DNA from 2 places in the Massilimicrobiota sp. mt181 genome. Region 2 is predicted to be linked to the other one. Evidence: a T-box and tRNA genes for the amino acid it is inferred to sense, from the RefSeq annotation. Region 2 holds a T-box; the other holds one or more tRNA genes.
What was found. A T-box is a leader RNA that pairs with one kind of tRNA and senses whether it is charged. The one in region 2 lies ahead of tyrS (tyrosine--tRNA ligase), so its partner is inferred to be a tRNA-Tyr.
Positions count from the first base shown of each region.

Region 1 (16,503 bases), on a different contig from region 2:
ATGATTCCATATATTAGCATCAAAACAATCTGTATAAAGACAAAGATATAAAACATATAAATCAGTCCTGTTTTGGATGACATGCTTCTAAAAAGTTCCTGCGATCCTGCATCCATACGATGATGCATGAAAATAAAGAATATAAATACCAGAAAGAGTGGAATGAACATCTGAAGCTCATCCAGTATGACCTGTGCATCTCCCTGTATCTTCATAATTGATATGATATGATTAACGAGATATGAACTAAAGATTCCCCATAAGAATATCAGGTAGATAATCAACGCTATGACATTGTTTTTAAGCTCTATCAGGAAGAGTTCAAGCTGATTTTTCATTTAAAAACGGTCCTTTCAATATATACATATAGCCATCCTCAATCTCAGGTTGCATAGCTTGCCCATTGTCTGGTCTTTCATCACAGATAATACGATAATATTTTTTATCATCTTTTGTGAATATACGAATGACATAATGAGAAATTGTCAGTTGTTTATAATCTTCTTCGGCAAGCTCATAGACATGATCCTTAGCTTTTTCACATATACGAGCTGGTGTATCCTTGCATCGTATTTTTCCACGACTCAAGATAATCAGCTCATCACAAACCGATTCCACATCCTCTACAATATGGGTTGATACGATGATTGGATAATCTCTTTTCTTCAATAGAATCTGTTTGAATCTTAGTCTTTCTTCAATGTCTAATCCTGCCGTTGGTTCATCTAACAGGACATAGTCTGGCTGTCCTAAGAAGGCCTGTGCAATTCCTGCACGTCTGACCATTCCTCCTGATAAAGAACCACACTTTTGATTCATATCTTCCAGATTGACATCTTCAAGAACACTTTTAATGTTTTCAGCTCTATCAGATTTTGGAATTTCCTTTAATACAGAATAATAATACAATTGATCATAAAGTGTCATCTCTTTAAACACACCATATTTTTGTGGCAGATATCCTATCATACCTTTTTTTTCAGTGTAAATGTTTCCTTCATCTGGTTTGAGAACACCAGCTAAGATTCTTAATAATGTCGTCTTTCCACTACCATTTGGACCAAGAAGTCCATAGATTTTATTGTCCAGTTCAAGATTGATATGGCTTAACGCCTGTACATGTTTATACGACTTAGAAATATCATTGATTTTCAGCATCTTTAATCACTCCTCTTAGAAACTCTTCATCATTGGATTCTTCACTAAAAGCATACTGGACCATTGCCTTCAAAAGTCCATCTGCTCCAACCTTTTGATAGGCTTCTTCCACCAGTTTCGCCAGTTCTTCAGCTCCTTCTCTTTCATCGCTTTGTAGGTACATGAGCATGTTTTGGCAAATCTCCTCTGAATCATTTGAGAAAAATCCTCCATTTCTAAAACAGTCCCATAAAACAGTGACCTCTCTGGTTGAAGAAAGTATATAATAATTCAAAATTGGGCTTTTATACATTTCATCACTACTATAAGGAGATTCAGATAAAAGAATATAATCATCAAAAATAGCTATACCGTTTCCATTGTTTGTGTTTCTTATCATATCATCATTGACAAGAAAGAGTCTCTTCTTCATCAATTCTTCCTTTTTAATATCTAGATATTGACTGGCGAACTCAACATCCTTCTTATAATTGGATTGTGTTATTTCAAATAGATTATCCATATTATCTAAAGGCAAATAGGATGCAATCTGTCCTTCGTTAACAGATTCTATATTGCCATCAAACAGACTGATACTATCAGTCACACCTTCATAAACATGACTCTTTCCTTCACTGAGATTAGTCACATAGCTGCGATCTGTATGCAGTGTTATACTGGCTGGCTCGATATGGTTATAGTAATTATATCCACCAAATCCAAATACACTATTTTTGTTGCCTGAAAGGCTGAAGAATATCTGCCTTTCTCCTGCCATCGGATACCATGCAAAATATCCTGGAAGCATGGCAGCATTATAATTGGAATAGAAACGAGGATGATAGCCATGATAAGCTATGGATAGTGTAACCTGACTTTGTGGCTCTTCAAAATGAAGCTTTACATGATCATCATCTCTTTGATAGGATAAGCTGACCTCTGATTCTATCTCATCGATATGATAAGTGCGATATAATGTAAATGTAAAATCCTGTCGTGGCTTTTCAGATTCCAAAACCAGCTTTCCATCAACATTAAGTATTCTTGAGCAGCTTAGATTCAAATCATACTCACTAAATGTATAGTCTATCTCCTTCTCCTCTTGAAGATTATCCCATTGTACAGTCCTTAAATCATACATATATCCATCCCATGAATCATTAATTCTCAAACGACTGGCAGGCAGATACGCAAAAGCTCCCAATGATAAACATAGAACTGTAGATAGAATCACTATTACCTTTCCCCTTAACTTTCTGATGCCTTTTCCTGATTTCAGATAATAGATAATGAAAGCTATCATCATCCACATGATCATCAGTGCCAGACGTTGTGGTTCACACTGCAAACCATACATCACATCAATATCCCATTTCCTATTCTGATACAGAATTTCAAATGGAATCTTAATGATTCTATAAATCTGGTCAATTGGAAAACTAGGCTGTTCACTCCATACTATCAGTTCTGAAAGTGGAGAGATCATGAATATAAAAGCAAGTATAAATAGTATAGATATTTTAGATGCAAACAAAGATAGAACAAGTCCTATTGCTAGACTAACTCCTTGAGGCAAAATCATATTATACAGATAAGATTCCATAAAGACATTCAAAAAAGCATAATCCTGTCTAAATAAGGCAACACCTAAAAACAATAGAATAAATACAATATGATATACAGCTATAATCAGTAATAAAACAACGAATAGATTTCTTTGAAATGAGAACTTTCCTCCCATTGTATCAATCAGTTCCAGCTGATTTGTCCTTGTTGCAGAAGTCAGCAATATATAGCTCATAAAAATTAAAATGATACATAGAAGATAATTATTCTTACTTAGAAAAGAAAGAGCTGTATATAAATCTATCAATCTTATAAGGAAAAAAAAGAACCCATAACTCACAAGTAAACTCAATAAAACAATACCTAATATGACGCGATTAGACTTTAAAATACGCAGATAAATCTTCATTTTTTCTAATTTCATATCACTTTCCCCCATAACAAATCGTAAAAGATTTTTTTATCAACATAATCAAATATTATTATGCTTAAATTTATTGTTTTTTCATATTAACTTTGTCCCATCCATATGAATAAATATAAATTTTAAAAATTTAACATATCCATATAATAAGATAACCTACTTGTTTCAATAATGATTAAAAAATATTCATAAATATTGTTGAGATACACTTTCTCATAATAACGATGTTTTTTTAATTGTTTTTATCTTTTAAAAATATCATTTGGAATATTATTTGTTTTTATTATTTAATGATTGATTCTTTTCATTTTGAACATTTATTATAATTCCTCTATATTCCACTAAAAAAATCAGAAACATTAAAATGGAATTAGAGACATCATAATTTTTACGATGATTTACTTTTTTATTAAAATAAGTTTATATAAGAATATCTTTTCTAGATTCATTATAACATTTTGAGTATATCTGAAAAAGTTCTTTCAATAGTTTTAATAATTATTTTGATATTAAAAAAATAGCTCTTTTATTTTCCATTTTTATTTTTCTACAGTTATCAATAACTTTTTCCCAACCTCCTCCTGTCTTTTTCATTTCTCTTATCAAATCTTCATAGTTAAAATCAATGCGATAATAATAATACGCAAAAATGAGCAATCCTCTTCGTATGCTTCTATATTCATATGAGGTATAATTTCTTTGATTTCCATTTTCTATACAATTCATTAATAATTCTTTTTTAGGTATTTTATTTAAGACTAAATCTATTTCATTTTTATAGAGACCATTCTGATAACTTCCTAGATATGCTAGAGCTTCCTTTTTCACACTCCATCCACCACGTTTTTTGATACCTTGCTCATATTTGAGATATGTTGGATAGTCATCTATTGTATAGTCAATATCATCATCTAAGACTGTAAGCATTTCATATGATTTATTAATAATTTTAAAAATATTTTGATTTTCCTCCCTTATAGCAACAATCTTTTCTCCTTCAAAATATATCCTGAAGAGATTTGGACTGTTTTCATGTATTAATAATGAAAGTAAGTAATCATATTTTTTGATCAACCGATGATTTTCCTCTTCATTTTGCAATTCCAACAACATATGTACATTTTTTGTATTCATCATTTTATTTTTATCCACTTTAATTAGGGAACTACTCAAAGATTGCAATCTTTCTAAATAGTTCATAGGATCATAGGATATAGCTTTAAATATGCATAATGTTTAAGATTCATTTTTACACATTCAATAGCATCATTTCTTTTGAGTTTTAAATTTTTTATAGTTAAATCATCCATATATTAACCCTCCTTCAGCAACAAAACACAAAAAAGCTATGTTGATTCCAACATAGCTTGTAAATAGTTCTTTTATTTAGTTTGTCAAATCCAAATTTTATTAATATACTCGACCCTTATATTCCTAAAAAATGGAGCGGGTGATGGGAATCGAACCCACGTAGTCAGCTTGGAAGGCTGAAGTTCTACCATTGAACTACACCCGCAAAAAATGGTGACCCGCAGGCGACTCGAACGCCTGACCCTCTGATTAAAAGTCAGATGCTCTACCTACTGAGCTAGCGGGTCAAATGGCTGGGATACCTGGATTCGAACCAGGGAAATGACAGAGTCAAAGTCTGTTGCCTTACCGCTTGGCTATATCCCAACTGAAATGGTGGGGAGGGGCGGATTCGAACCACCGAACCGAAAGGAACTGAGTTACAGTCAGCCGCGTTTAGCCACTTCGCTACCTCCCCGTATATATGGTGCCGGCTAAAGGACTTGAACCCTCAACCTACTGATTACAAGTCAGTTGCTCTACCAATTGAGCTAAGCCGGCATAAATGGTGGAGGTTAACGGGCTCGAACCGCTGACCCTCTGCTTGTAAGGCAGATGCTCTCCCAACTGAGCTAAACCTCCAATTTCTAGTGCCCTCTTATAATAGCATACGTCTATGAACTCGTCAAGAATAAAATTGAAAAAGAAACAGAAATATCTTTTCTTCAATATCTTTCTGTTTCCTTTCAATATTCATATAAAATAGAATTATACAACGTTTATTTCTTCCTTTAGTTTTTCATAAATATCCTGTGTCTGTTGTCTATTTTTTCCACTCACAACAAAAATCTCACTATCCGTATAAATAATCACATATTGTAAACTATTCGTATATCCATAAAGTCGATAATCATTAAACTCATCATTTCGATATCTTCCCGCTTCAATAACAGCATTATTGATACCATTTTTCTTATGTCCTATATCAATATTTTCACGAAACTCTACTTCGGTAATATCAGCATACGAAATTTCTGAAGAAGATACCAATGTTCCAGATAATTGTATGGAATTGTCATGATACTGAATATGAATATCACCAATAAACATAACCACTATCACAAATCCACCAATAACGATTGTCAGTAATATACTAATGATCATCGAAGATTTCATTTTCTTGGTATTATGCTCTAAACTAGCATATTGACTACCAATTAGAATTATAGCCATACCTATGATAAATAAACCAATCATCACATAAAGTCCATAAGTTTCTAGCATCATCAATGAAAACAACCCACAAGTGATGATAAAAAAGCCTAATCCTACAATACGACATAACTTCTTTTCATTATACTTTGCCTTTTCATCTGCACTTGCTGTGTTATATCCAGCAATTAAAAATGAACCTTTTCCCATTAATAAGAAAATAGAAATCATCAAAAATATGACAGGCATAATAAATTTCATGATTGACTCCCTCCTAAAAGATACCATGATTATATTTAAATTGAGCATAAATCATAACTAAAACGCCCATAAAAATGCCAATAAACATTATGATATCACTAAATAGATACAATTGTAATAAACGCAATAATAAAGCTAATGTACATCCTACTCCAATGATCAACATACCAACTCCAAAAGTTTTTGCGTAGGCTATCATATCCTTTTGTGCAATTCTACTTTTATGATAACTGTGAACCAAAGAGACATTTCCTTGAAAATGACCATATGCAAAGACAAAACAGACAATTGCTAATATGGCATATGTGATATTTTGCTTCATTTCATATACAGCCCCATTAATTCATAATTCTGATTGAAAGTGATCGTGTATGTCACACTACGCAATTCATATAATGCAACAACCTCTCCTACAACACAAACATCATTATTTTGTTTGACTTCAACATATCTTTGACTGGTTATGCGTTGATAATTGCCTAATTCTCCTAAAGATGAAACAGATTCTTTCAAAAGACTCTCTGTCATGGTTTCTTTCATCTTTTCATCACACTTTTTGAGTATCGCTTGAGTATCTAGATGAGAAACATCTAGAATAACCTGTTCCATTTGCTGCTCAACAGTGTCTTGCTTAAATAATCCTGATGTTCCCAGCTCCTGATATTCTGGCATAATGGAACGGATAAAGAAAAAAATGCCTAATCCCAATACAACCACAATACCAATAACGATTCCTATAATTTTCTTATAAGAGCGACGTAATGAAACACCCATATTCTCATTAAATTCCTTTGCAACAGCTTCAGGTGTTCCCATTCTTTGAATAATTTCTTCTAATGATTCACCATTTTTCAATGCCATATCAATATCATTTTCTAAATCTAACTGAATTATTTTCTTTTGTTGTTTTGAACATCTTAATAATTTCAAAACGCCTTTGATATATTTATTCTTATTCATGTTCATTCTCCTCTAAAATCTCATTAACAACCAATGAAAAATCTTTCCATAACCTCTTTAATTCTTCCAACTGTTTTTTCCCTTTTTCTGTTAAACAATAGTACTTTCGCGAAAGTTCCTTCTTTTGAGGCTGTGTCCATTGACTTTTTACCAATTCATCATCTTCTAAACGATATAGAATGGGATAGAGTGTCCCTTCTTTCATCTCAAACATTCCATGACTCTTCTCCTTCATGCATAAAATCATCTGATAACCATACATTTGTTCTTTTGATAAAAGTTGCAAAACCAAAATTTCTAAAATTCCTTTTTTTAATTGCCTTTCATATCTTTCATTCATTGAACCAGCTCTTTTCTATTTAGTATTACTAAATATATTGTTATACTTAATTCTATAAATGTCAATATAAAGTTAATATAAAAGTCATATTGAAAGGTAATACTGTAGGTGGGTGATAAAAATGGCAAAAAAATTTGTATTCGATGATGAAATAGAAAATCATGAAAATAAGTATGATAATGAAGAATTTCCATATGAAACTTTTTCTTCACAGCCCGACTCTATTGTAGATAGAGAACCTCATCAGGAACCTATCTATCACAAAGAACATCAAAATGAGGATTTCATATCTCAGCAAGATTCTAATCAAAAAACATCTTTTCAACAGGACAATCAGGATAACGATGAAAAAACGGACAACAAAACCAAAAAAGCAAAACCTAAGACTAAGAAAAAAGTCAAAAAAAGAACAAAAAGAAAGACAAAACAACAAACAAAAGTCGTTAAAGAAAAAAAGACACATTCGTTTCTTGGAAAATTTTTCTTATTCATTATCATCACATTGATTATAGCTGTATTATGTGTTGGTGGATATATAGGATATCGATATTACATCCAACAACAAAATGAAATTGAAAATCTCCAACAGCAAATCAATGAACAATCTCAAGATCAATCTTCACAAAATACCAATGAAAGCTCACAGTCATCTGTTCCACAGACAGATAATACACAAGATAATAACAATCAGGAAGATTCTCAAAACTCATCGGATGATACCTCAACTCCTGATACAAACGAAGAAACAACACCACCAATTTCTAATGAAAACAATGAATCACTTCAAGGAACAACACCTGAAAGTCAACAATAATGACATGAAAAAACCTGCTTCATCAAGCAGGTTATTTTAATTGCATAATAAAGAAATAAAACATATTTTTACCACGTGGAATCTCATAATGTTCCACAAGATTTAAATAGCCTTCCTGTAATCTAAGATTCTTTCTCACCAAAGAGATTTCGCTTGTATACAAGAAAACATATCCTTTTGGTTTTACCAAACGATGAATACGTTCAAAGAAACGATCATAAAGCTCCTGTAACTGCTGATAATCATTCATCTGTGGCAATGTTGGCATATCAGTTATAATTTCATCAAACATCTCATTATTCACAAAACGCAAAGCATCTTTATGAACATAATAAATATTTTGACCAGCTGCCTTTGTATTTTTTTTGGCTGCTTCCACACCTTTACCAAATATATCTATACCCATCGCAAATTTTGAAGGTACAACATAATTTTTTTCAATCAATAAAGTTCCACATCCTACAAAAGGATCCAGTACCTTCCCATGATCTTTCATATATGGCTTCGCTAATTGAACCAAAGTTGCTGCTACATAAGGCTGCAACGAATTAGATATCACTTCTTTACGATAATCAAAACGTGTACTTTTCAAATGAGTTAATCTCAAATAAGCATTAACTTTTCCACGTCTAATTTCTTTTAAAACAATTTCAATATCATATCCTTCTGTTGTATTCAATAAACGATCTGGAAAAAGTTCAAAAAGTTTTTGAGAAATCTTACGTATCAACAAAGGATGTTTATCTCTTGTCTCATCAGCAACTCTAAAATAGAAAGCAGAATGATCATCATATAACTTATCTAAAATATCTTCTAAATGACATCTTTGAAATCCTGATAGAATACTTTCCAGGTCAATTTCCATACCAGAAGCCCCAGAAAGAGGAATCAGCATATCACGATATGTTCGAATATTTAATAAATCATAAAGCGATTCAGTGCGTACCAGAACTCCTTGAGTCACAGGTTTATATTTGAAATGCAAAACAGATTCAAATAAAACAAACTGATAATAAGGCAAAGATGTTAACACGACATCTACCGGTTCATGTTTAAGTTTAATGATTTTACGTTTGTGCATCTGATTTTTTAAAATAATAGGATTTAATATTTTTAATTGAGCCTGAATATGTTTTGTGACTTCATCAGCATGAATTAATCTTTTTTGAATATCTTTTAATTGCTGAATATAAGGACGGCAATTTTGTGAAGCCATTCCCATTAAATATGCTTCTTTCACATATTCAGTCTTTTCATGTTCGTAAGCTTCTAATAATATTTCTATTGTATCTTGATATTTTCCTAATAAGATAGCACTATTTTTGCGAATTTTAGGATCTTCATGAGATAAAAGCTCAATCAGTTTCTGTTTTAACTGTAAATCTTGTTGAATGAAGGAATCACATTGATCCATTGATTTTAAACGAATTAAAGATTCCCTAATATGTTCATTACTTTTAATACTATTTACCAAATCCATAAATATAACCCTTTCAACTAACTGTGCTTACAATATTATACCATATTTCAACGATTTATCCAACTGATTTTAGGTAGTGTCACATAAAAAGATAAAACCTGAAAAATTTGACGATTCATTTGACGTTCTTGTTCTAATCCAAAATAGAAGTAGGAAATCTTTTTTTCATCCATCGTTTGTTGTAAAAGGCATTGAAAAAAGTAGGATGGATATAGCATCCTCGCATAAAGATAAATAATTTCATAAACATCAAAATATTCTTTTTCTAATAGTTCCTGAAGCTGAAAAGTAGATAAAAGCTGGCTTTTGAAAAGACATGCTAAATGTCGCATACGTGTTGAAAAGATATACATACACGGATTCAACAATTCATAGACATATTGAGAAACAGGTTGTGATAAAGATAATGTGACCGGCAATGACGCACTCTGATGAATTTGTAATATATAATTAAGGACATTGATACTGTTTTCACCAAGACCACAATAATAATAAATCAATGATATAATATCCTGATCATGTTTAAAACTATATGCATAATCTTTGACCATATCTCTCGCTTGATCAATCTTACAAATCCATTGTTCTTTAATTGACTGGACTTTCATTTTAGGAAATGGATAGAGCTGCATCACATGATGGAGATAAGTTTCAAAAGAAAAAGATTCTTTATAATAAATCAACAAGACATAATTTTGCGAAAAAATATCCTGATGAACGTTCTTCACAATTCTATAACCTGTTATTCCACATTGATGCATAATAAAGCGATAATAATGATAAATATTTAAAAATTCATTTTTATCTTTAACACAAAATAAATAATACAATTGTGGTCCAACATAAAAATAACCAATTGAATCTATTGTACAATCTATTCCATAATATATTTTGATCAAATCTTTCATGATCATTCTCCTTTACATTAAGAATAAACCAACGGAACTTGTCCTTGAAAAATTTCTAATAAAACAGGTATTGTAATCACTTGTGTATGATATTGTTCAAAAAAAGGATAAATCATTGTTATATTCATTTTAATGTCTATTGACAACTCAATCATCACATGATTGACACCATAATTTTGAATGTTTTTTTGAACAGAGCTTCCAACACTGGAAAGATGTTTATAAGTAACTGGGATACTTGGTGATAAAAAAGAAAAAGCTGGTAAATCTAATAATGTCGCAATGGGAATAGAAGAAATAATTCCTGTCTGACTAACTTCTTCCATACGTCTTTGATAATAACTGTCATCAGATGCCTGAAAAGTGCCTTCTTCTATTTGAGAATACGTATTTTCTATATCCGAAACAATATCTGCAGCCAATTGATTAACTTTTACCATATCAAAATCAAGGAGTTCAATATCCTGATTCTCATCCCTTTCAATAATCACAAGATCGTCATACTGTTTCTCATCTGTAAAATAGCTATGTGAAATAATGAGTTGATTGAAACGTTCAATCTCCATTTGTCCATATGTCTTTAAAGTTGGTATTGCCTGAATATAGACAATGCCTGTACTCATAACAATCAAAAAACAAAGTACCCCTACAATAATTATCCATTTTTTCATCATATTTCACCAAAATATTATATGTTTATCAAAGAAAAAAATACCATATCACTATGGTATTTCATGAATGACTTCATCAAGTCTCTGATCAAAAACATCATGTTGAATCTGATCAACATATTGAAAAGAAAAGGCTAATCCTATTTTATAGCCATGAAAATCAGATTGAAAATAACGATCATAATATCCTTTTCCATAACCTACTCGATAACCCAATGAATCATAGGCAAGTAAAGGGACAAGCATACAATCTATTTCTTCAGGCATAATCATCTGACTTGTGATAGGTTCTAAAACATGAAAATGTCCTGGTTTTAATTCATCAAGGGATAAAATTTCATAAAACTGCATATGATTGCCCTCAACTTTGGGTACACAGATACGTTTATATGGCAATAATGAATCAATAATTTGAAGTGTATCTACTTCTGATGGCAATGAAACATAACAACCAATCATCTTAGCATTTTGTACTTGTGGATGGCGTAGAACTTTCGAATAAATCTGCTGGTTATATAAAGAAAACGTCTTAGCTGATAACTGAAGACGTTTATCTTTCATTAAACAACGAAGTTCATTTTTATCCAATGCTATTTTCTCCCATATCCAGCTTAATAAGCTGATTCAATTCAACAGCATATTCCATTGGTAATTCTCTTGAAAATGGTTCGATGAATCCCATGACAATCATTTCTGTCGCCTGTTCTTTTGTCAATCCACGACTCATTAAATAGAAAAGCTGATCTTCAGATACCTTAGATACAGTTGCTTCATGTTCAATAATAGATTCATTATTCATCATCATATTTGTTGGAACTGTATCACTGGTAGACTTTTCGTCTAAAATCAATGTATCACATTCAACTTTACTTTTGGCACCTGTAGCATTTTTCTGATGTCTAACCAATCCTCTATAATTAACTTTTCCACCATTTCTAGAAATAGATTTAGAAATAATTTGACTTGATGTATGAGGTGCCAAATGAATCATTTTCGCACCTGAATCTAAAATCTGATGACTATCTGCCACAGCAATTGTAATACATGTTCCCTTAGCGCCTTCACCTGCTAATATACATGTTGGATATTTCATAGTGACGGCTGAACCAATATTACCATCAACCCATTCCATAGAGCCATTTTTAGCAACTTTCGCACGCTGTGTGACCAAATTATAAATATTTTTAGACCAGTTTTGAATTGTCGTATAACGACATTTAGCGCCTTCTAAGACAACAATTTCAACAACCCCTGCATGTAATGAATCCTTTGAATAAGAAGGTGCTGTACATCCTTCTACATAGTGAATATCTGATCCTTTATCAACAATAATGAGAGTTCTTTCAAATTGTGCCATTCTTTCACTATTAATTCTAAAATATGACTGTAATGGCTTATCTAACTTTACTCCTGGAGGTACATAAATAAATGACCCTCCTGACCAGACTGCACCATTCAATGCTGAAAACTTGTTATCATTATAAGGGATAACAGTATCAAAATATTTTTTAAAGATTTCTGGATATTCTCTTAATCCACTATCAATATCTAAGAAAATAACGCCTTTTTCTTTCACTTCTTCAAGCATATTATGATAAACAACTTCTGATTCATATTGAGCTGAAGCTCCTGCTAAAAACTTTTGTTCTGCTTCAGGAATACCTAACTTATCAAAAGTATTCTTGATTGTTTCAGGAACTTCATCCCATTTATCAGATAAACGATCACTTGGTCGATTATAGTATGTATATTCATCAAAATTCATTTGACTTAAATCTACACCCCATGTAGGCATAGGTTTTTCTAAAAAACATTTTAAAGATTTCAAACGATATTCCAGCATCCATTCAGGTTCATTTTTAATAGCTGAAATTTCTCTGACAATGTCCTCATTTAACCCTTTAGGTGTTTTAAATACAGAAACATCTTCATCTTTAAAATCATAATCAATATGTGTTGTAGGAATATCAAGATTTTTTGTTGCCACTATTTATTCCTCACTTTCTTTCATTAATTCAATCAGTCCGTTCCATCCTAGTGTTGCACATTTAATACGATTGGCCTGTTTATGTGTATTTTGAAAAGCAATCGCTTCTTCTAAGATTTCTGGATCATAATCTCTCTCATAAATCATATTCATATAATTATCTATGATTTTTTGAGCTTCTGCTTTCGTTTTTCCTTTCACAAGTTCACTCATAATAGAAGTTGAAGATGTACAAATCGCACATGCTTCTCCATCATAACGCACATCTTCAATTTTATCTCCATTAAATTTAACCTGAATATCTAAATCATCAATACAAGTTTCTGAATTCATATTGACTTTTAAATATGAATCATCATCAACCAATCCACGATTGCGTGGATGTTCATAATGATCCATAATAATTTCTCTCAATAATTGAGGATCATTTAAAGAACGCATCTAAAAAGTCATCTCCTTTTTTACACACTTCTACAAAGGCATCAATTTCTTCTTTTGTATTATAGAAATAAAATGAAGCACGTAAAGTTGTTGATACCTTTAAAAACTCATCAAGAATTTTTGCACAATGCTGTCCTGCTCTTATTGCAATTCCATAGCTATTAAATAAGCTGGCAGCATCTTGTGAAAATACACCTTTAATATTGAAGGCAACTGCCCCCTGTGAATCAGGATTATAGATGTCAACATTATCTAATTTTTGCATTTTTTCAATACAATATTGACGCAATTCTTCTTCATATTGATAAATATTGTCCATTCCTATATTCATCAAATACCCCATGGCACTTGCCAAACCTATTGCCCCTTCAATATGTGGTGTTCCTGCTTCAAAACGATAAGGTGGTTTTTTCAACGTCACAACACCACAGCTATTATAACGAGAATTTGAACCTCCACCTAATCGTGTAGGTTTCATATCTTTTAAAAGCTCATATTTTCCATACATGACCCCAATTCCTGTAGGCCCACACATTTTATGTCCTGAAAAAGCTAAGAAGTCAACATCCGTTTCCTGAACATCTGTTACCTGATGAGGAACACTTTGTGCTCCATCAGCTACAACAATAATACCACGGCTATGTGCCCACTCACAAATGTCCTTCATAGGCGCATGATAACCCAAGACATTTGTCACTTCTGCAACAGCAATAATCTTTGTTTGATCTGTTGTCGCTTTTTGAACATTTTCCAAAGTCAGGCGACCTGTTTCATCTAACTCTATATAGTTGACAACAGCGCCACATTGACGTGCCACATCAAACCATGGCAAAGTATTAGAGGCATGTTCAGCAACCGTAATCAGAATTTCATCGCCCTGCTGCAAATGCGTCAAACCATAACCATAGGCAATCATATTCAATGAATCCGTTGTGCCTGAAGTAAAAACAATTTCTTCTTTTCTTTTGGCATGAATAAATTTTTGAACAATTTCTCGACTTTTTTCATAATGTTCATCTACTTCATGAGATAAATCATAGTCTCCACGATGCGCATTACCTGAATAATTGGTCAGATAGTCACAGACACTGTCAATGACAACCTGAGGTTTCAATGTTGTGGCTCCATTGTCCAAATAAACCAATGGATGCCCCTGCATTGTTTTTCCATTTAACATGGGAAAATCTTTTCTAATCTGAGCAACATCTAACATTTTAAGCACCTACCTTTGATAAGGAGTTTTCAAAATGTTTTTTAATCATTTCATTATCAATCACTTCAACAACTGGCATTAAATAGCCATAAGTAATCAACTGCATAGCCTGTTTCTTTGTCAATCCACGACTTTGTAAATAATACAAATGTTCTTCATCCATTTTTCCAACTGCGGCAGCATGGGATGCCTGAACATCATAATCATCTATATATAAATAGGGATTGGCACACGCATGACATGCTTCATCAAAAACCATAATCTTATTTGTTTGATGAGCTGCTGAGCCATGTTGCCCTTTGGTAATCGTTCCAATACCATCAATAACCAGCTTCCCACTATCTTTCACAACACCATAATTATCCATTTGACCATAAGTCATCGGCTGGTTATGTTGAATTAATATTTCATAATGTTTATTTTCCTGGTTTTTAGAAAGAATTGCTGTTCTGACTTGCGCACGTGCTTCCACTCCATCTAAATAAAAATGATAGATACCTTCAAAAGAATCATCAGAAAGTTCAGAATAACCATACTGGCATTGTGCATATGATTGAAGATACACATCTTCATGACTGCTGGCAGAGTGCGAAAGATTTTCACTAAAGACATGAACTTGTGCACCTTCATCCAATGTCATTGTTTTATGTAAGCAAGCTTTTACATCCAATGTTTTCACTTCTATTAAATCAACCTGAGTATAAGCCTCAAAATGTATATGCAATGATAATTCATCTTTTCCATCATAAATAATATAGAAAGTCATTGGATTTTGATTGCGAAACTTCAAAACATGATCCTGATAAGAAACATCCTGTGGAAGATGTGATTCCATAGGAAATGATGATGAAAGAATCATATAATAAGGTTGATGATCTGTTGTCAAATCAATCATGGGTTTTATTTGATTTAATAACTGTTCTTTCGTCATTTTAAGCTTTCCTTTTTCCCACAGGCTTCTAATATAATAGGCTGTCTTTCATTTTGTTCCCATTCATAACCTAATTCTTTTACCCATTCATATCCATCCTGATCAATCTTTTCAACCAATTCATATCCACCACTCATCACAATCTGACCTTGAACAAGGACATGAACATGCGTTGGTTTAACCAGTTCAAACATTCTTTCATAATGTGAAACCATAATGCATCCAAAATCATCACTACGCATTGAATTAATAGCTTCCGCAACAACTCTTAATGCATCAACATCCAAACCAGAATCAATTTCATCTAATAATGCAAAACGTGGCTGTAAGAGCTTCATTTGTAAGATTTCATTACGTTTCTTTTCTCCACCAGAAAACCCTTCATTTAAATAACGATGAGCTAGATTTTCATCCATTCCTAATTCTTCAATGTTTTTATCCAACATTCTAATAAATTTAAATAAAGATATGGGTTCATCTCTTTTAGCATTAATAGCTGCTCTTAAAAAATCAGAGTTTGTAATTCCTGGAATTTCTTGAGGATACTGCATTCCTAAAAACAATCCAGCTCTGGCACGTTCATCAACACTCATTGCGAGAACATCCTGATCATCAAGAGTAATGCTTCCTTGAGTCACAATATATTTAGGGTGTCCCATAATCGTAGAAAGCAGTGTTGACTTTCCATTTCCATTAGGTCCCATAATCGCATGGACTTCACCCGTTTTCACTTCTAAATTAAGTCCTTTCAGGATTTCTTTATCTCCTACTTCGACATGCAAATTTTCTATTTTTAAAGTCGACATAAAATCGCCCCTTTCGAAAGTATATTTTACGTAAAATGACTGTTCAGTCAAGTAATACGATA
Region 1 is NZ_JBVAYN010000005.1:88,364-104,866, forward strand. Features, by position in the region: gene ACZYT4_RS04780 (hypothetical protein) at 1-338, opposite strand, end outside; gene ACZYT4_RS04785 (ATP-binding cassette domain-containing protein) at 322-1,158, opposite strand; gene ACZYT4_RS04790 (hypothetical protein) at 1,142-3,127, opposite strand; gene ACZYT4_RS04795 (hypothetical protein) at 3,626-4,264, opposite strand; tRNA gene ACZYT4_RS04800 (tRNA-Gly) at 4,570-4,643, opposite strand; tRNA gene ACZYT4_RS04805 (tRNA-Lys) at 4,650-4,725, opposite strand; tRNA gene ACZYT4_RS04810 (tRNA-Gln) at 4,729-4,804, opposite strand; tRNA gene ACZYT4_RS04815 (tRNA-Tyr) at 4,812-4,895, opposite strand; tRNA gene ACZYT4_RS04820 (tRNA-Thr) at 4,903-4,978, opposite strand; tRNA gene ACZYT4_RS04825 (tRNA-Val) at 4,984-5,059, opposite strand; gene ACZYT4_RS04830 (DUF3784 domain-containing protein) at 5,186-5,890, opposite strand; gene ACZYT4_RS04835 (hypothetical protein) at 5,904-6,212, opposite strand; gene ACZYT4_RS04840 (DUF3887 domain-containing protein) at 6,209-6,850, opposite strand; gene ACZYT4_RS04845 (PadR family transcriptional regulator) at 6,843-7,190, opposite strand; gene ACZYT4_RS04850 (RodZ family helix-turn-helix domain-containing protein) at 7,312-8,004, shown strand; gene ACZYT4_RS04855 (methyltransferase domain-containing protein) at 8,036-9,484, opposite strand; gene ACZYT4_RS04860 (hypothetical protein) at 9,532-10,392, opposite strand; gene ACZYT4_RS04865 (sporulation protein YunB) at 10,410-11,063, opposite strand; gene ACZYT4_RS04870 (5-formyltetrahydrofolate cyclo-ligase) at 11,115-11,651, opposite strand; gene sufB (Fe-S cluster assembly protein SufB) at 11,644-13,050, opposite strand; gene sufU (Fe-S cluster assembly sulfur transfer protein SufU) at 13,054-13,491, opposite strand; gene ACZYT4_RS04885 (aminotransferase class V-fold PLP-dependent enzyme) at 13,475-14,704, opposite strand; gene ACZYT4_RS04890 (SufB/SufD family protein) at 14,706-15,635, opposite strand; gene sufC (Fe-S cluster assembly ATPase SufC) at 15,632-16,441, opposite strand.
Region 1: it has a tRNA-Tyr gene. The T-box ahead of tyrS (tyrosine--tRNA ligase) is inferred to sense a tRNA for this amino acid. The anticodon was not compared.

Region 2 (16,503 bases):
ATTAAGACCAGAAGGAACAGCTGGTATTGTGAGAGCTTATGTAGAAAATAAGCTTTATGGAATGCCTGAAAAATTACAGAAAGTTTATTATATGGGTCCAATGTTCAGATATGAAAGACCACAAAATGGAAGACAGAGACAATTTCATCAATTTGGTGTAGAAATGTTAGGAGTTGAATCACCATATGTTGATGTAGAATGTATGTTGATGGCTGTAACAGTTGTCAAAGCATTGGGATTGAAAAATATTCAATTACATATCAATTCTTTAGGTGATCAGGAATCTCGCGATGCTTATCGTGAAGCTTTACAAAATCATTTCCAACCTGTTTTGAATGAGTTATGTCATGATTGTCAGGTGCGTTATGAAAAAAATCCATTACGTATCTTAGATTGTAAGGTTGATAAAAATCATCCTATGATGCAAACTGCACCCAAAACAATTGATTATTTAAGTGATAATGCAAAAGCACATTTTGAAAAAGTTTGTGCTTTATTAGATGATTTAGAAATTGATTATGTTGTTGATCCTAACTTGGTTAGAGGATTAGATTATTATTCACATACAGTCTTTGAAATTATTTCTGATGATCCAAAATTGGGTGCTGGTTCAACAGTTGGTGGAGGAGGTCGTTATAATGGCCTTGTAGAAGAATTAGGTGGACCACAAACACCTGGTGTTGGCTTTGCTTTTGGAATGGAAAGATTGATGATTGCTTTAGGTGATGATCATGATGATGATGAAGGTTTAGATGTTTATATCATGCCTTTAGGAACTGAAGCTAAAGATTTAGCTATGCAGATTATGACAATGCTTCGTGCTAATGGTTTTACTTGTGATATGGATCAATGTGATCGTGGATTAAAAGGACAGTTTAAATCTGCTGATCGTTTCCATGCGCATTTTTCAATGATCATTGGGGAAGATGAAGTTCAAAAAGAAGTTGTCAATATGAAATGTAATCATACAAAAGAACAAGTGGAAGTGCCATTAGAAAATATTGTAGAATTTATTGAAAATCATTATGAAGGAGATCATGATCATGAATAGAACACATAATAATGGGGAATTAAGAATTGAAAATGTTGGTCAACAAGTTGAATTGATTGGTTGGGTTGCCAAGAAAAGAAATTTAGGAGCTTTGGTTTTTGTTGATTTAAGAGATCGTTATGGAATTACTCAGGTGATTTTTGATGAATCTTTTGAAGAAAGATTAAAAGAAGTAAAAAATGAATATATTTTATCTGTTCAAGGAACAGTTATTGAAAGATCTTCTAAAAATCCAAAGATTCCTACAGGTGATATTGAAATTCAAGCAAGTGCTTTTACCATCATTAATACGGCCAAATTAACACCTATGATTGTGGCTGATGAAACAGATGCTTTAGAAGAAACAAGAATGCAGTATCGTTATTTGGATTTAAGACGTCCTGTGATGCAAAAAAATATAATGACAAGACATCAAATTACAAGAAGCATTCGAGAATATTTAGATAACTTAGATTTTATTGATATTGAAACACCTTATTTAAACCGTTCTACACCAGAAGGGGCAAGAGATTTCTTGGTGCCTTCACGTGTTCATAAAGGATCTTTCTATGCTTTACCACAGTCACCTCAATTGTTTAAACAATTATTAATGGTTGCTGGATTTGAAAGATATTATCAGATTGCACGTTGTTTTAGAGATGAAGATTTACGTGCTGATCGCCAAATTGAATTTACACAAGTCGATGTTGAAATGAGCTTTATGTCAACTGATCAGATTCTAGAAATTGGAGAAGGTATGATCAAGAAATTAATGAAGGATGTTAAAGGTATTGATATTGAATTACCTTTAAGACGTTTGACTTGGCATGAAGCAATGGAAAGATATGGGATTGACAAACCTGATACACGTTTTGGATTAGAACTTGTGAATTTGAATGATGTTGTTAGTGATGTGGATTTTGCAGTCTTTAAAAACGCAATAGATGCTGGTGGACATGTCAAAGGAATAAATGTTGTTGGTGAAGCAGCCAATTTTTCTCGTAAAAAGATTGATCAATTAACTGAACTTGCAAAAACTTATAAAGCTAAAGGTTTAGCATGGTTAAAAGTGACTGATGATGGTGTTCAAGGTCCTATCGCAAAATTCTTTACTGAAGATCAATTAGAAAGATTATTAACAGCGATGAATGCACATAGTCAGGATTTATTGTTATTTGTTGGAGATGTTAAATATGAAGTTGTTTGCGATTCTTTAGCTGCTATTCGTAACTACTTAGGAAAAGAATTAAAATTATATGATCCAAATACTTTTGATTTCTTATGGGTTGTTGATTTCCCAATGTTTGAATATGATGATGAAACACAAAGATATTATGCAAAACATCATCCATTCACAAAACCAAAAGATGAAGATTTAGATAAATTAGAAACAGATCCAGAACATTGTTTAGCAGATGCTTATGATATCGTTTTAAATGGTTATGAATTAGGTGGTGGATCACAAAGAATTTATGATCAAAATGTTCAAGAAAGAGCATTTAAAGCTTTAGGATTCACTCAAGAACAAATTGATGCACAATTTGGATGGTTTGTTGAAGGATTACAGTATGGAACTCCACCACATGGAGGATTTGCTTTAGGGTTAGATAGAATTGCGATGTTACTATGTGGTTGTGATTCTTTAAGAGATGTGATTGCTTTCCCTAAAAATACGAGTGCAACTTGTCCAATGTCAAAAGCACCAACACCAGTTGCTGATGCACAATTAGAAGAATTAGGAATAGGGGTGAAAGAATATGAATCAGACAAGACTGAATAATGTTTTAAATGAAATGAGTCAAAGAGGGATGGATCATTTGATTATCAGTGATCCTAGCTCTATTAATTATTTAATTGGTTATGATAATCATCCGGGAGAAAGAATGTATGCTTTGGTTTTATCATTAGACGGAGATCATACTTTATTTTTAAACAATTTGTTTTATTTAGACCAAAAATTAGATTTAAATATTATCTGGTATGATGATACAGAAGATGGACCTGCAAAAATTGCTGAAGTTTTAAAAGATGCTAATTGCGTAGGTGTTGATAAAAATTGGGAAGCTAAATTCTTAATGAGAGTCATGGAACTCGCTAACGAAGAATGTTGTTTTGAACTTGGATCAATTTGTGTTGATTATGTCCGAATGCATAAAGATGATGAGGAAATTGAACTCATGCGTAAAGCAAGTCAATTCAATGACCAGGCGATTGATCAAGTGATTCAGCTATGTGCAAAAGGAACACTCACAGAAAAAGAAGTTGGACAACAGTTAGATGGTATTTTCCAATCATTAGGATGCAGTGGTAATTCTTTTAGCCCTATTATTGGATATGGTCCTAATGGGGCAGATGGTCATCATGGTTGTGATGATTCAAAGCTAAAAGCTGGTGATAGCATTGTCATTGATATGGGTGGTATTTATCAGGGATATTGCAGTGATATGACAAGAACAGTTTTCTATAAAGAAGTTTCTGATAAACAAAGAGAAGTGTATGAATTGGTTAAAAAAGCTAATGAAGCAGCTGAAGCTATGATCAAACCAGGTGTGAGATTATGTGATATTGATAAAACAGCTAGAGATATTATCAGTGAAGCTGGTTATGGACCAAACTTTAATCATCGTTTAGGACATTTTATCGGAAGAGATGTTCATGAATATGGTGATGTCTCTGCTTCGTTTGATATGGAAGTACAGCCAGGAATGATTTTCTCAATTGAACCAGGCATTTATATTCAAGGTGAATTTGGTGTCAGAATTGAAGATTTGGTTTTAGTTACAGAAGATGGTTGTGAAGTTTTAAATCACTATTCAAAAGATTTGATGGTTATTGGATAAAATAAAGAAGCTATGGAATTTGGGTGCGCTGAACCGCCCCTGTCCATAGCTTCTTTTTCTTATTCTTGAGCATTAGAGTTTTCTTTGTATTTTTCACTCATCAAACTATCCTCGGCACTATGAGAGGCCTGCTGATTTTGATTATATCCTTTGTAATGATTTTGTCTTTGTTTGTTTTTTGCTTTTTTGTGACTCATAATTTCTCCTTTCTTTCTATTGACATCATTAGTTTGTGTAAAATTAGAAAAAAATATGAAAAATTCATTGGATAGAGAATACTTTTTTTAAAATTTATGCTAGAATAAAAGACGAGGTGAAATGGAATTATGTATTATTTTATTGGTATTAAAGGATCTGGAATGGCATCACTGGCAACTATTCTTTATGATTTAGGATATGAAGTTGCTGGAAGTGATATTGATAAATATATTTTTATAGAGGAAGAATTAAGAAAAAGAGGCATACCTATTTATTCTTTTGATAAAAATAATATTAAAGATGGTTATGATGTGATTATAGGGAATGCATTTGATGATACTAATGAAGAAGTTAAAGAAGCATTAAGTAATCCAAATGTCAAAACGCATACTTATTATGATTTTTTAGGTCATTTGATGGATCAGTATATTTCTATTGGTATTGCTGGAACACATGGCAAGACAACAACAACAGGTATGGCTTATCATCTTTTTAAGGATTTTGATAAGACTTCTGTTTTGATTGGTGATGGAACTGGACATGCTGTTGAAGATAGCAAATACTTTATTGCTGAAACATGTGAATATCAGGATCATTTTTTACATTATTATCCAACATATGCAATTATTAATAATATAGAGATGGATCATGTTGATTATTTTAAATCTATGGAACAGTATGAAAAGTCATTTGAGCAATATGCAAATCAGGTGAAAGATACTGTGATTATTTGGGGTGATGATCCACATTTACCACATCTCCATTATAAAAAACGTGTTTTAAAGTTTGGAACTGGTGAACAAAATGATATTATTGCAAAAAATATTATCAATAATGATCATGGATTATCTTTTGATGTTTATATTCATAAAGATTTGTTTGGACATTTTGCTTTACCATTTTATGGTATGCATATGTTATATGATTCTTTAGCTGTTATTACATTAGGATATTTAGAAAACATGAGTGCTGAATATATTCAGAAAAGACTTTCTACTTTTACTGGTGTAAAACGTCGTTATACAGTGAAGACAGTTGGGAATAATGTATATGTGGATGATTATGCGCATCACCCAACAGCCATCAAATATGTGATTGAAGCTACACGTTCCCGTTATCCACACAAAAAAATTGTAGCAGTATTCCAGCCAGATCGTTTTTCTAGAGGATTGAGATTTGCGAAAGAGTTTGCGGAAGCTATGGATTTGGCTGATTATCCATTTTTTGTTCATTTTCCAGAAAATGCAAAAAAAGAACCTGGAATTGATATTGATATCTATGATATTGCCAAATATAATCCTCGTGCTCAGGTCATTCACGAAGATGAAGCTGCTGTTAAGTTATTAAGTCAATATGATGATGTTGTCTTTCTATTTATGAGCAGTAAAGATATATATAAATTAGAAGATCAGGTTATTGCATATAAAGAAGAACATTAATGGCAATATTTCCAACATAATGGATATATGCTATAATATGGAAAATTAGCAGAAAGGAGAATTTATGAACGCACAGTTAATATGCTATTGCATTTTGATTTTATCAGGTGCATTTGCTCTTTTAAGCTTAGGTTTATTATTTATGAGAATGTCTCTAGCTGTCAAAGAAGCCACTGTTTTGATGACAATGCTGGAAGCAACTATTCAAAAAGTTGATCATATTTTAGATGACATCAATAATAAAATGAATATGCTCAACGCTCCTGTTGAATTAGTAAGCGGATTCTTTTCAAAGGGTGGTATGAGATCTGGTTTGTTTGGTATTTTAGGTTTTTTAACTTCTTTCATTAGAAGAAAAAAATAGAAAAGAAAGGTGAGAAAAATGAAATTTGGAAAATTTATTGTTGGTTTAGGAATAGGGGCTATTGCTGGGTTACTATTAGCACCTAAAAAAGGAAGTGAATTAAGAGAAGATATTAAACGTGAATCTTTAAAAGCTTATGATAATCTTAAAAATATGACAAAAGAAGATGTAGAAGCTTTACTTGGTCAAACAATTGAAACAGTGAAAAAATCTGTTGATGAATTTGATATGGATGAATTTAAAGCAACAACAAGAGATAAACTGACTGAATTAGAAGCAAAATTAGAAGATTTTGCTGTCAAGGTCAAAGACAGTGATCAATATATGACAATTCGTGATGGAGTTGTTGATCTCACAAAGAAAGTTAATGAAAAAATTGAAGAAGTGAAAGTAAAGGTTTTAGATTCATCAGCTGATGATGATTATCTGGAAGCTTTTGAAAATGAAATCGATAATGTTGAAGAAAAACTTGATGAAATGATTGAAGAGATTCAAGATTAATTATGGGGAAGAATGTAACGATTTATGATGTTGCTAGAGAAGCGGGGGTTTCTCTGGCAACAGTTTCACGTGTTATTAATGGTTCAAGTGTTGTGAAACCGAAAACACGTGATAAAGTCCTTGATGCTATTCAACGTTTAGATTTCAAACCTAACCAAATTGCGAGAGGTCTTGCCACAAGTAAGACAACAACGATTGCAATTGTCTTTCCTCAATCACTATTTGCCCATGTTAAAGATATGATTGGTGGGATTGGCGATACCAGTCGTCGATTAGATTATAATGTCAGTATTTATACAACAGATGAAATTGGAGATGGGAATCCTATTGAAACTGTTATTGAAAAAGTTGTGAAATCTCGTGCTGATGGTGTAATTTTGTTTAATAATGAAGAAATTGAAAAAGAAATTGCACTGGTTAATAAATATAAAATACCTGCTGTTGTGATTGGAACATGTGTTTCTGGAGATTATATGGGTTCTATTTTTGCTGATGCAAGACAAATAGCTTATGAAGTCATTGATAGATATTTATCAGCAGGAAAAAGCGATATTTTATTTGTTTCGCCAAAACAAAATTTAATTAATATAGAGGAAATGATTGTAGGAATTCAAGAAGCTTATCAGAAATATGGATTAACTTTTGATTCTGAAAAGCAAGTTGTCCATACTTCTTCACATTATGAAAAAAGCTACCCACAATTCTTAGAATATTTCAAAAATCATAAACATCAGCTTGTTTTTACAAGTTATGATAAAGAAGCTGTCGCTGTTGTCAATGCTGCGGTTGATAATGGAATACATATTCCTGATGATATGGAAGTTATAGGAATGATGAATACAAGTTATGCACAGATTTGTCGTCCTTCTTTAACGTCAATCCATGTTCCTGTTTATGATATGGGAGCTTTAGCTGTCAGATTATTAACAAAAATATTAAATGAAGAAGACATTGAGAATAAAGAAGTTGTGATACAGCATTTATTAATGCCACGAGCAACAACAAAAGAAACTTCTAAGTAATTTAGAAGTTTTTTTAAGAGGGGATTTATGATGTATGTGAAACAGTTTTTTATGGATTTAAAATTAAATATATGTTTTGTATGTAAATGGATAGCGATAGCTTTGGTTTTAGGAAGTGTTTGTGGTGTTGTTGGAGCATTGTTTCATTTATCAATAGATTATGTGACGCAACTTCGTTTGGCACATTCCTGGATTGTTTTTGGGTTACCAATAGGTGGTATTATGATTGTCTATCTTTATCGACTTGTTCATTTAAGCAATGAACCAGGAACGAATACGATTATCCAGTCCATTCGTCAGCAAGATAAAGTGCCCGTTTTACTTGCACCAGCTATTTTTCTGGCAACGGTCATCACACATTTGTTTGGTGGTTCCAGTGGAAGGGAAGGGGCTGCCTTACAGATAGGTGGTTCCTTAGCAACTACCTTTGGAAAATTTATTCATGCTGATCAAAGAGAGATGTCTATACTGATCATGTGTGGGATGAGTGCTGTTTTTTCTGCTCTTTTTGGCACACCTTTAACAGCAACACTCTTTTCTATGGAAGTTGTCAGTGTTGGTGTTTTTTACTATGCTGCACTCGTTCCATGTTTATGCAGCAGTTTGATTTCATTTGGAATTGCGCAGTTATTTGGTTGTCAAACCACTTTTTATACGTTAACAGCCTCTTTCCAATTAACGCCATTGATGAGTGTTCGACTTGTTGCTTTTGCTTTGATTATTGCTGCTTTTTCAATCATTTTTGTTTTGATGATGCATTATAGCCATAAGTGGTTTCATCAGTATTTTCAAAATGCCTATATCCGTGTTCTTGTGGGATCGTTATTACTGATATTATTAGTCTTTATTTTTCAAGGGCGTTATTTGGGTGCCGGTATGGAAGTTGTTGATGAAGCTATCTATGGGCAAGTTTTGCCATATGATTTCTTATTAAAGGCTATTTTTACTGCAATCACAATAGGTTCTGGATTTAAAGGTGGAGAAATCGTGCCAACTTTTGTAATTGGTTCTACTTTAGGTTATATGTTAGCCTTACTACTTGGTTTTGATCCTCATTTAGGAGGAGCTATAGGCATTGTAGGTATGTTCTGTTGCGTTATTAATTCTCCTCTGACAAGTCTGATGCTTGGCGCAGAGATGTTTGGCATTCAATATTTAACGGCTATGGCTATTGTTGTTGCATTCTGTTATGTATTATCAGGATACTTTAGTTTATATCAGGCACAAAAGATTGTCTATTCAAAAACTTCTGTTGAATTTATTAATCAGAATGCAAAGTGATATTTTTGAGTTGACTTCAATCACAAAATTTAATATTATATACATAAGCGTTGAAGAAGACAAGTAGTTATAAATGGATGAAGATAGAGAATCTATGGCTGGTGGAAATAGATCATTGTTTATAATGAATACACTTTGGAGCAGCTAAGTGCAAAGCTTGGCCGGTGGCAACACCGTTATCAATCATGAGTGTATGCATAAGCATAAATAAAGGTGGTACCGCGAGAATTCGTCCTTTTGATGAATTCTCTTTTTTGTTATAAGGAGGATATGAAATGAAAATTTATGATGAATTGGTATGGCGTGGTTTGATTAAAGATGTCAGTTCGCCTGAAATTGAAGAAAAATTAAATAATGGAGGAATGACTTTTTATATTGGAACTGATCCAACGGGTGATAGTTTACATATTGGGCATTTTTCATCATTTTTAATTAGTAAACGATTAAAAGATGCAGGACATAATCCTATTTTATTAGTTGGTGGAGCAACTGGTTTGATTGGGGATCCAAAACCTGATACAGAAAGACCGATGATTACTAAAGAAGAAGTTCAACATAATTTTGAATGTTTGAAAAAACAAGCACAGGATTTATTTGGATTTGAAGTTGTCAATAACTATGATTGGTCAAAAGATTTAAATTTCATTGATTTTTTAAGAGATTATGGTAAATATTTTAATGTTAACTATATGTTGAATAAAGATATTGTTAAAAGAAGATTAGATTTAGGAATTACATATACGGAATTTTCTTATATGATTATGCAGGCCATGGATTTTTATTGGTTATATGAAAATAAAGATTGCCAAATGCAGGTGGCTGGTCAAGATCAATGGGGAAATATTACAGCTGGTATTGAATTGATTAGAAAGAAAACAGGAAAAGAGGCTTATGGATTTACAATGCCTTTACTAACAAAATCTGATGGTACAAAATTTGGTAAAACAAATGGTCATGCGATTTGGTTGGATCGTAAAAAAACATCACCATATGAAATGTATCAGTTCTTTATTAATTCAGAAGATGATAAAGTCATTGATTATTTAAAATTCCTAACATTCCTATCAAAAGAAGAAATTGAAGAATTAGAAGAAAAGAATAAAAAACAACCACATTTAAGAGAAGCGCATAAAGCTCTTGCGAGAGAAGTAATTACTTTTATTCATGGAAAAGAAGCTTATGAAGAAGCATTAAATATTAGTCAAATGCTATTTTCAGGGCAAATACAAAACTTAACATTAGAACAAGTTCAATCTTGCTTCCATGGTGTTCCAAGTGTGGATTTAGAGGAAGATACACAAATTTTAAATGCTTTAGTGAAAGTTGGAGCTGCTTCATCTAATCGTGAGGCACGTCAGTTTGTTACAGGGGGTTCTGTCCTTGTCAATGGTGAAAAGATTACAGATGTAGGCTTTGTTATAAAAAAAGAAAATGCTTTTGGAAAACAGGCGACTGTTATTAGACGTGGAAAAAAGAATTATTATGTCATTAATCATAAATAGGAGGCTAAGATGAAAAAAGTACTAGGAAGTTTTATAGCATTGGTCATGCTTTTAGGGTGTTCATCTCAAAGTTCTGAGACACAAAATAACAATACACAAAATCAGGAAGCAGTTGCTCAAAATGGTGATTATGTGAATATTGATTTTGTAGGTAAAATCGATGGTGTGGCTTTTAGTGGTGGAACTGCAGAAGGTTATGAGTTAAAATTAGGATCAGACACTATGATTGATGGTTTCGAAGATGGAATTGTTGGCATGGAATTGAATGAAGAAAAAACAATTACTGTAACTTTCCCTGAAAATTATACAGAAGAACTTGCAGGGAAAGAAGCGACATTTGATATTACACTTCATAAAATATATCGAGAAATTCAATAAATTTGAGTCTTTTGACTCATTTTTATATGTCATTTCTCATTAGGGAGGTTTAAAGATGGATGGAATATTATTGATCAATAAACCAGCTGGAATGACAAGTCATGATGTTGTGAATCGTATGAGAAAGATTTTGCATACAAAAAAGGTTGGTCATTGTGGAACATTGGATCCTGATGCAACAGGTGTTTTGGTGTTGTGCATTGGAAAAGCAACCAAAGCTTTACAGTTTCTCATGAGTGAAGAAAAAGAATATCAAGCGACACTATGTTTGGGAATAGCAACGGATACTTATGATGCGAGTGGAAAGATTGTAGAAGAAAAAGAATTTTGTGGCGTTGGAAATGTAGATTCAGTCCTTTCATCTTTTCTAGGTGCACAAGAACAGATGCCACCGATTTATTCTGCAATTAAGGTGAATGGAAAAAAACTTTATGAATATGCTAGAAATCAGGAAAGCGTTGAGATTCAACCACGATCAATATTTATTAAAAATATTAAATGCATTTCTCAAGAAAATCAGTACATAACAATACAAGTCCAATGTTCTAAAGGAACATATATACGTTCTTTATGCGTTGATATAGGGAAAAAACTAGGTTATCCTGCTCATATGACAAACTTAATCAGACTATCTTCAGGAAATTTTCATATTCAGGATTGTTATAGCATTGAAGAAATTGAAGAAGGCCATTATCATTTGATGAGTTTAGAAGAAGCGTTTGCTCATTTTGATCATTATTTTGTTGATAATGAAAATATTGTTTATCATGGTAAAAAAATAAAAAGTGATATTGATCATCAAGTTGTTGTCTGCAATCAAGAAGGAAAAGTCCTTGCGGTTTACAAGCCGGATGGTCAAGGTTATTTGAAAAGTGTAAGAGGGTTGTTTTAATGAAGGTTATTTATTTAAAAGAACATGAAAATATACAAATTTGTGAGCCAATTGTTGCTGCACTAGGTTTTTTTGATGGTTTACATGTGGGACACATGGCCCTAGTTAATGAAGTTGAACGTGTGGCTCAAGAAAAGAACTATCGCAAAGCTCTTATGACTTTTGATCATTATCCACTTTATGTATTAGGTAAAATTAAAGAAGAACATTATTTGACATCGCTTTTGGATCGTCAAAAGATTCTTGAAGAAAGAGGTTTTGATTATTTATTTGTCATTGAGTTTACTAAAAATGTTTCTGCTTTATCTCCTGATGCATTTATTCAAAAATATCTGATAAACTGTGGTGTACGCCATGTTGTTTGTGGATTTGATTTTCGCTTTGGCTGTCAAAATCTGGGAACAACACAGACGTTACTAGAAAATAAAAATTTTGATACAAGTATTATTGATGAAGTGATATATAAAGGGGAAAAGATTTCCTCTTCCCGTATTCGTCAACATCTCAAAGATGGTCGAATGAAAGATTTGAATGAGCTATTAGGGCGTCGTTATACGATACATGGACAAGTAATACATGGCCGTAGAATTGGACATCAATTAGGATTTCCTACTGCCAATATTGATTATGGATCTTATTTTTTACCTTGTGGTGGTGTGTATGCTGTAAAAGTATATGTTCAGGAAAATTGTTATATGGGAATGTGTAATATTGGATATAATCCGACTTTTCATGCATTAAAAAAGGCATCTCTTGAGGTTAATATTTTAGATTTTGATGAAGATATTTATGGTCAGGAAGTTTTTGTTGAATTTTACGAACTTATACGTAAAGAACAAACTTTTCCTTCTAAAGAGGCATTAGTTCATCAATTACAACATGATTGTCAATATGTTAGAAAATATTTTGAATCATAAAAAGGAAGTTCTGGAATGTGTTTATCATTCAATCAGAACTTCTTTTAAAATGAATATGATGATATAATGCACCTAATAAATTGGCTTCGTTTTGAAATTGACAGGCTTTTATTATAGGTTCGTGGTTATCCTCTTTATAAAGTTCTCGCAGTTTATAAAATTCCTGTCTGATTGTTTGAATCAGGAGAGGTTGTTCACTTATTCCTCCACCAATAGCAATCACATCAAGGTCCAAGAGATAATCAAGATTATAGATCATAACAGCAATCTGTTGACAGTAATTTTGAAAATGCTGGATGGCTTCTTGTGAAGATGATAATTGTTGAAAAACGATTTCTCCATCATCAGGACAATGAAGTATAAGACTCAGGTCATGAATGAGTTTCACAGCATTGTATTCTCTTCCAAAATGAGAATACATATTTTTTTGAGGAATGAGAAAAGAACCAATTTCGCCACTTTTGAAATGCTGGGTTTCTAATATTTTTCTATGAATGATTATGGTTCCACCAATACCTGTGCCTAGTACAAGCATAAAACCATTATCAACATCACGGAGACAACCTTTCCACATTTCCCCTAAAGTTGCACATTTGGCATCATTTTGAACGGTAACAGGAAGATGAAATTTTTGAAATAAGTCATGGCAGATGGAAGTCTGATTGAAAAAAGGAAGCAAAGTAATGCTATGAATAGAACCTGTCAAACTATCAATAAGTCCAGGCATGCTGATGGCTATGCCTTTTAAATCATGTGTGATCAACGGTTCTAAACTTTGATAAAAATCTTTTTTATTTGTTTTGATTGTTTTCATTTTATCTTTTTTTATACAGTTACCGTTATCTTGATAATATCCATATTTTGTGTATGTACCACCTATATCTATGCTTAAATACATATGTGTCACCTCTCTTATTTATTATTTCATTGTTTTGATTTCAATTCAATCTTTAATGTTGAAATCATTTTTTTATTGGTGAAAAGATTTCTTTTTTGAGTAATTATGTTATAATGTTTAGACTGAGAGGATGTGATATGATGGATTTAGATAAATTATTAAATCCCAAACAAAAAGAAGCAGCAACTTATCTTCAATCTCATTTGCGTATTATTGCAGGAGCTGGAAGTGGGAAAACACGTGTTTTAACATATCGTATTGCCTATCTGATTGAGGAAGTCGGGATTGAACCACGTCATATTTTAGCCATTACTTTTACAAATAAAGCCGCTAATGAAATGCGAGAAAGAGTTGTGGATTTATTAGGTGAGTATGCTTCAGGAGCGTTACTGTGCACAATCCATTCTCTATGTGTAAGGATATTAAGGCAGCATATTCATGCTCTTCATTATCCTCATCATTTTGTTATTATGGATGAAGAAGATCAAAAATCTTTATTGAAAAAGATTTTTAAAGAAAAAAATATCGATAGTAAAGCTGTTAGTGTTAAAAGTTGTATTCATTATATTTCAGCTTGTAAGATGGCTGAAGTTTCACCACAAAAAGCATATCAAATGGCTGATGGCTTTGTTGGTGAAGAAAAAAAAGCATTAGCTTATGGTGAATATGAAAAATATAAAGAAGAACATTTTATGCTGGATTTTGATGATCTTTTGTTGAAGACAGTAGAACTGTTTGAAAAATATCCTGATATTTTACAGATATGGCAACAGAAATTCCAATATATTCATGTTGATGAATTTCAGGATGTAGGAAGTATTGATTATAAACTTATTCATCTTTTATCACAACAGTCTCTTTTATGTGTGGTTGGTGATCCAGATCAAACAATTTATTCTTTTAGAGGATCAGATGTCAATTATATCATGAATTTTGATAAGGATTATCCTCATGTCAAAACTGTCATTTTGGATCAAAATTATCGTTCAACCAAAACGATTCTAGATATTTCAAATAATTTAATTAGAAAAAATAAAAATCGTTTAGAAAAAGATTTATTTACACAATTAGAAGAAGGAGATAAAGTTGTCCATTATTCGGCTGCTGATGAAGAATCAGAAGCAGAATATGTTTGTCAGACAATAGAAGATATTATTCATCATGTTGATGGAGTTAATTATCATGATTTTGCGATTCTTTATCGAGCAAACTATCTTTCTAGACCTTTTGAACAAAAGTTGATTCAGCATCAGATTGATTATAAAATCTTTGGTGGATTAAAATTCTTTAATCGTAAGGAAATCAAAGATGCTTTAAGTTATTTACGTTTAATGGTCAATATGGATGATTTATCTTTTGAGCGTATTATTAATGTACCAAGTCGTGGTATTGGACAAAAAACATTAGAGAAAATTCAATTAAAAGCTATTGAATATGGTATCAGCTGTTATGAAGCCGTATGTTTATATAGTGAGGAGATTGGATTAAAAGGAAAAGTGAAGAAGGCTATTGCTGAATTTGTATCATCTATAGAAAAGGCCAGACAATCTCGTCAAGCTTTAGCTGATGTTTTTGAAAGTCTTATGAAAGATGTTGGATATTTTCAAATGTTAAGACATGATGAAGATGAAAATCGTATTCAAAATATTATGGAATTAAAGAATTCCATTGCTGGATATATGAATACGCATCCAGATACTGCAACATTTGAAAGTTATCTGCAAGATATTGCTTTATATACTTCTCAGGATGATATGACACATGATGAATATGTCTCATTAATGAGTATTCATATGGCCAAAGGTCTGGAATTTAACTATGTTTTTGTTGTTGGGCTTTCTCAAGATGTTTTTCCAAGTTTTAGAAGTGTTTCAGAAGAAGGAGAAGATGGCATGGAGGAAGAACGCAGATTAGCATATGTTGCTTTTACCCGAGCAAAGAAACGTTTATATCTAACAGATAGTCAGGGATTTAACTATATGACGAATTCTCCTAAAATGTCATCACAATTTATTGATGAAATTGGGACAGATCATGTCGAACATATAGGGAAACCATCACCTTTTAAAACTAAAAAATTTGTACGTATGGGTCCATCAGTGGATGAAATGATTGGTGATAATGAAATTCATGATTGGAAACAGGGGGACCTTGTTGAACATGATGTTTTTGGTAAAGGTGTGATAGTGAAAGTTCAGGGACAAACTTTGGATATTGCATTTTCAATGCCTTATGGTATCAAAACTTTAATGGCGCAACACAAATCTTTAAAACGTTTATCATCATAACAATCAGAAATTTTCTGATTGTTTTTTTGTTTTGAAATGATGTGAAAAATGGGTATATTTTGGGTGATGATTTTTGATGTTTTTATTTTATTCATGATTATTTTTTGATATAATGAGCTGGTGAATGGAGTGTGTAAAATGACATTGGAAAGATTGAATGAAATTAAACAATTATTAAATGAATATAATTATCAATACTATGTTTTGGATAATCCAACAGTTTCAGATCAAGAGTATGATCGTTTAATGCAGGAGCTACAGAGTATTGAGGCCAAACATCCTGAATGGATAACGCCTGATTCTCCTAGTCAAAGGGTAGGCGGAGAAGTTTTAGAAGGATTTCAGAAAGTTACACATCAAAGAATGATGTTATCATTAGGAAATATTTTTAATGAAGATGAACTGAGAGAGTTTGATGATCGTATTCGAGATGTTTTCCCACAGGTTGAATATGTTTGTGAATTAAAAATAGACGGACTGGCTGTTTCACTGGTTTATGAAAATGGCCATTTAAGTTATGGTGCTACTCGCGGTGATGGTACTGTTGGAGAAGACATTACACATAATGTTAAAACAATTAAATCTATCCCTTTGTCTATTGATTATAAAGGAGATTTTGAAGTGCGTGGAGAGATATACATGCCAAAAAAATCTTTTGAACAGTTGAATAAACAAAGAAAGGATGCTGGAGAAGCTTTATTTGCAAATCCACGTAATGCAGCAGCTGGAAGTGTTCGACAATTGGATTCAAGTATTGCTGCAAAGAGAGGATTAGATGCGTTTTTGTATATGGTTCCTACAGCTTCAGAAGTGGGTTGTCAGACGCATAAGGAAGCATTGGATTATATTGCTAAACTTGGTTTTAAAGTGAATCCTATGACATGTGTCTGTGCCAATATTGAAGAAGTCTGGAGCTTCATTACAGAAATGACAGAGAAACGTCAATCATTGCC
Region 2 is NZ_JBVAYN010000003.1:54,761-71,263, reverse strand. Features, by position in the region: gene hisS (histidine--tRNA ligase) at 1-1,051, shown strand, start outside; gene aspS (aspartate--tRNA ligase) at 1,044-2,810, shown strand; gene ACZYT4_RS02685 (M24 family metallopeptidase) at 2,788-3,870, shown strand; gene ACZYT4_RS02680 (hypothetical protein) at 3,930-4,067, opposite strand; gene murC (UDP-N-acetylmuramate--L-alanine ligase) at 4,197-5,507, shown strand; gene ACZYT4_RS02670 (DUF948 domain-containing protein) at 5,572-5,871, shown strand; gene ACZYT4_RS02665 (YtxH domain-containing protein) at 5,890-6,372, shown strand; gene ACZYT4_RS02660 (LacI family DNA-binding transcriptional regulator) at 6,375-7,394, shown strand; gene ACZYT4_RS02655 (chloride channel protein) at 7,422-8,675, shown strand; T-box leader at 8,717-8,915, shown strand; gene tyrS (tyrosine--tRNA ligase) at 8,951-10,177, shown strand; gene ACZYT4_RS02645 (FKBP-type peptidyl-prolyl cis-trans isomerase) at 10,187-10,555, shown strand; gene truB (tRNA pseudouridine(55) synthase TruB) at 10,611-11,447, shown strand; gene ACZYT4_RS02635 (bifunctional riboflavin kinase/FAD synthetase) at 11,447-12,364, shown strand; gene ACZYT4_RS02630 (ROK family protein) at 12,393-13,262, opposite strand; gene ACZYT4_RS02625 (ATP-dependent helicase) at 13,403-15,550, shown strand; gene ligA (NAD-dependent DNA ligase LigA) at 15,689-16,503, shown strand, end outside.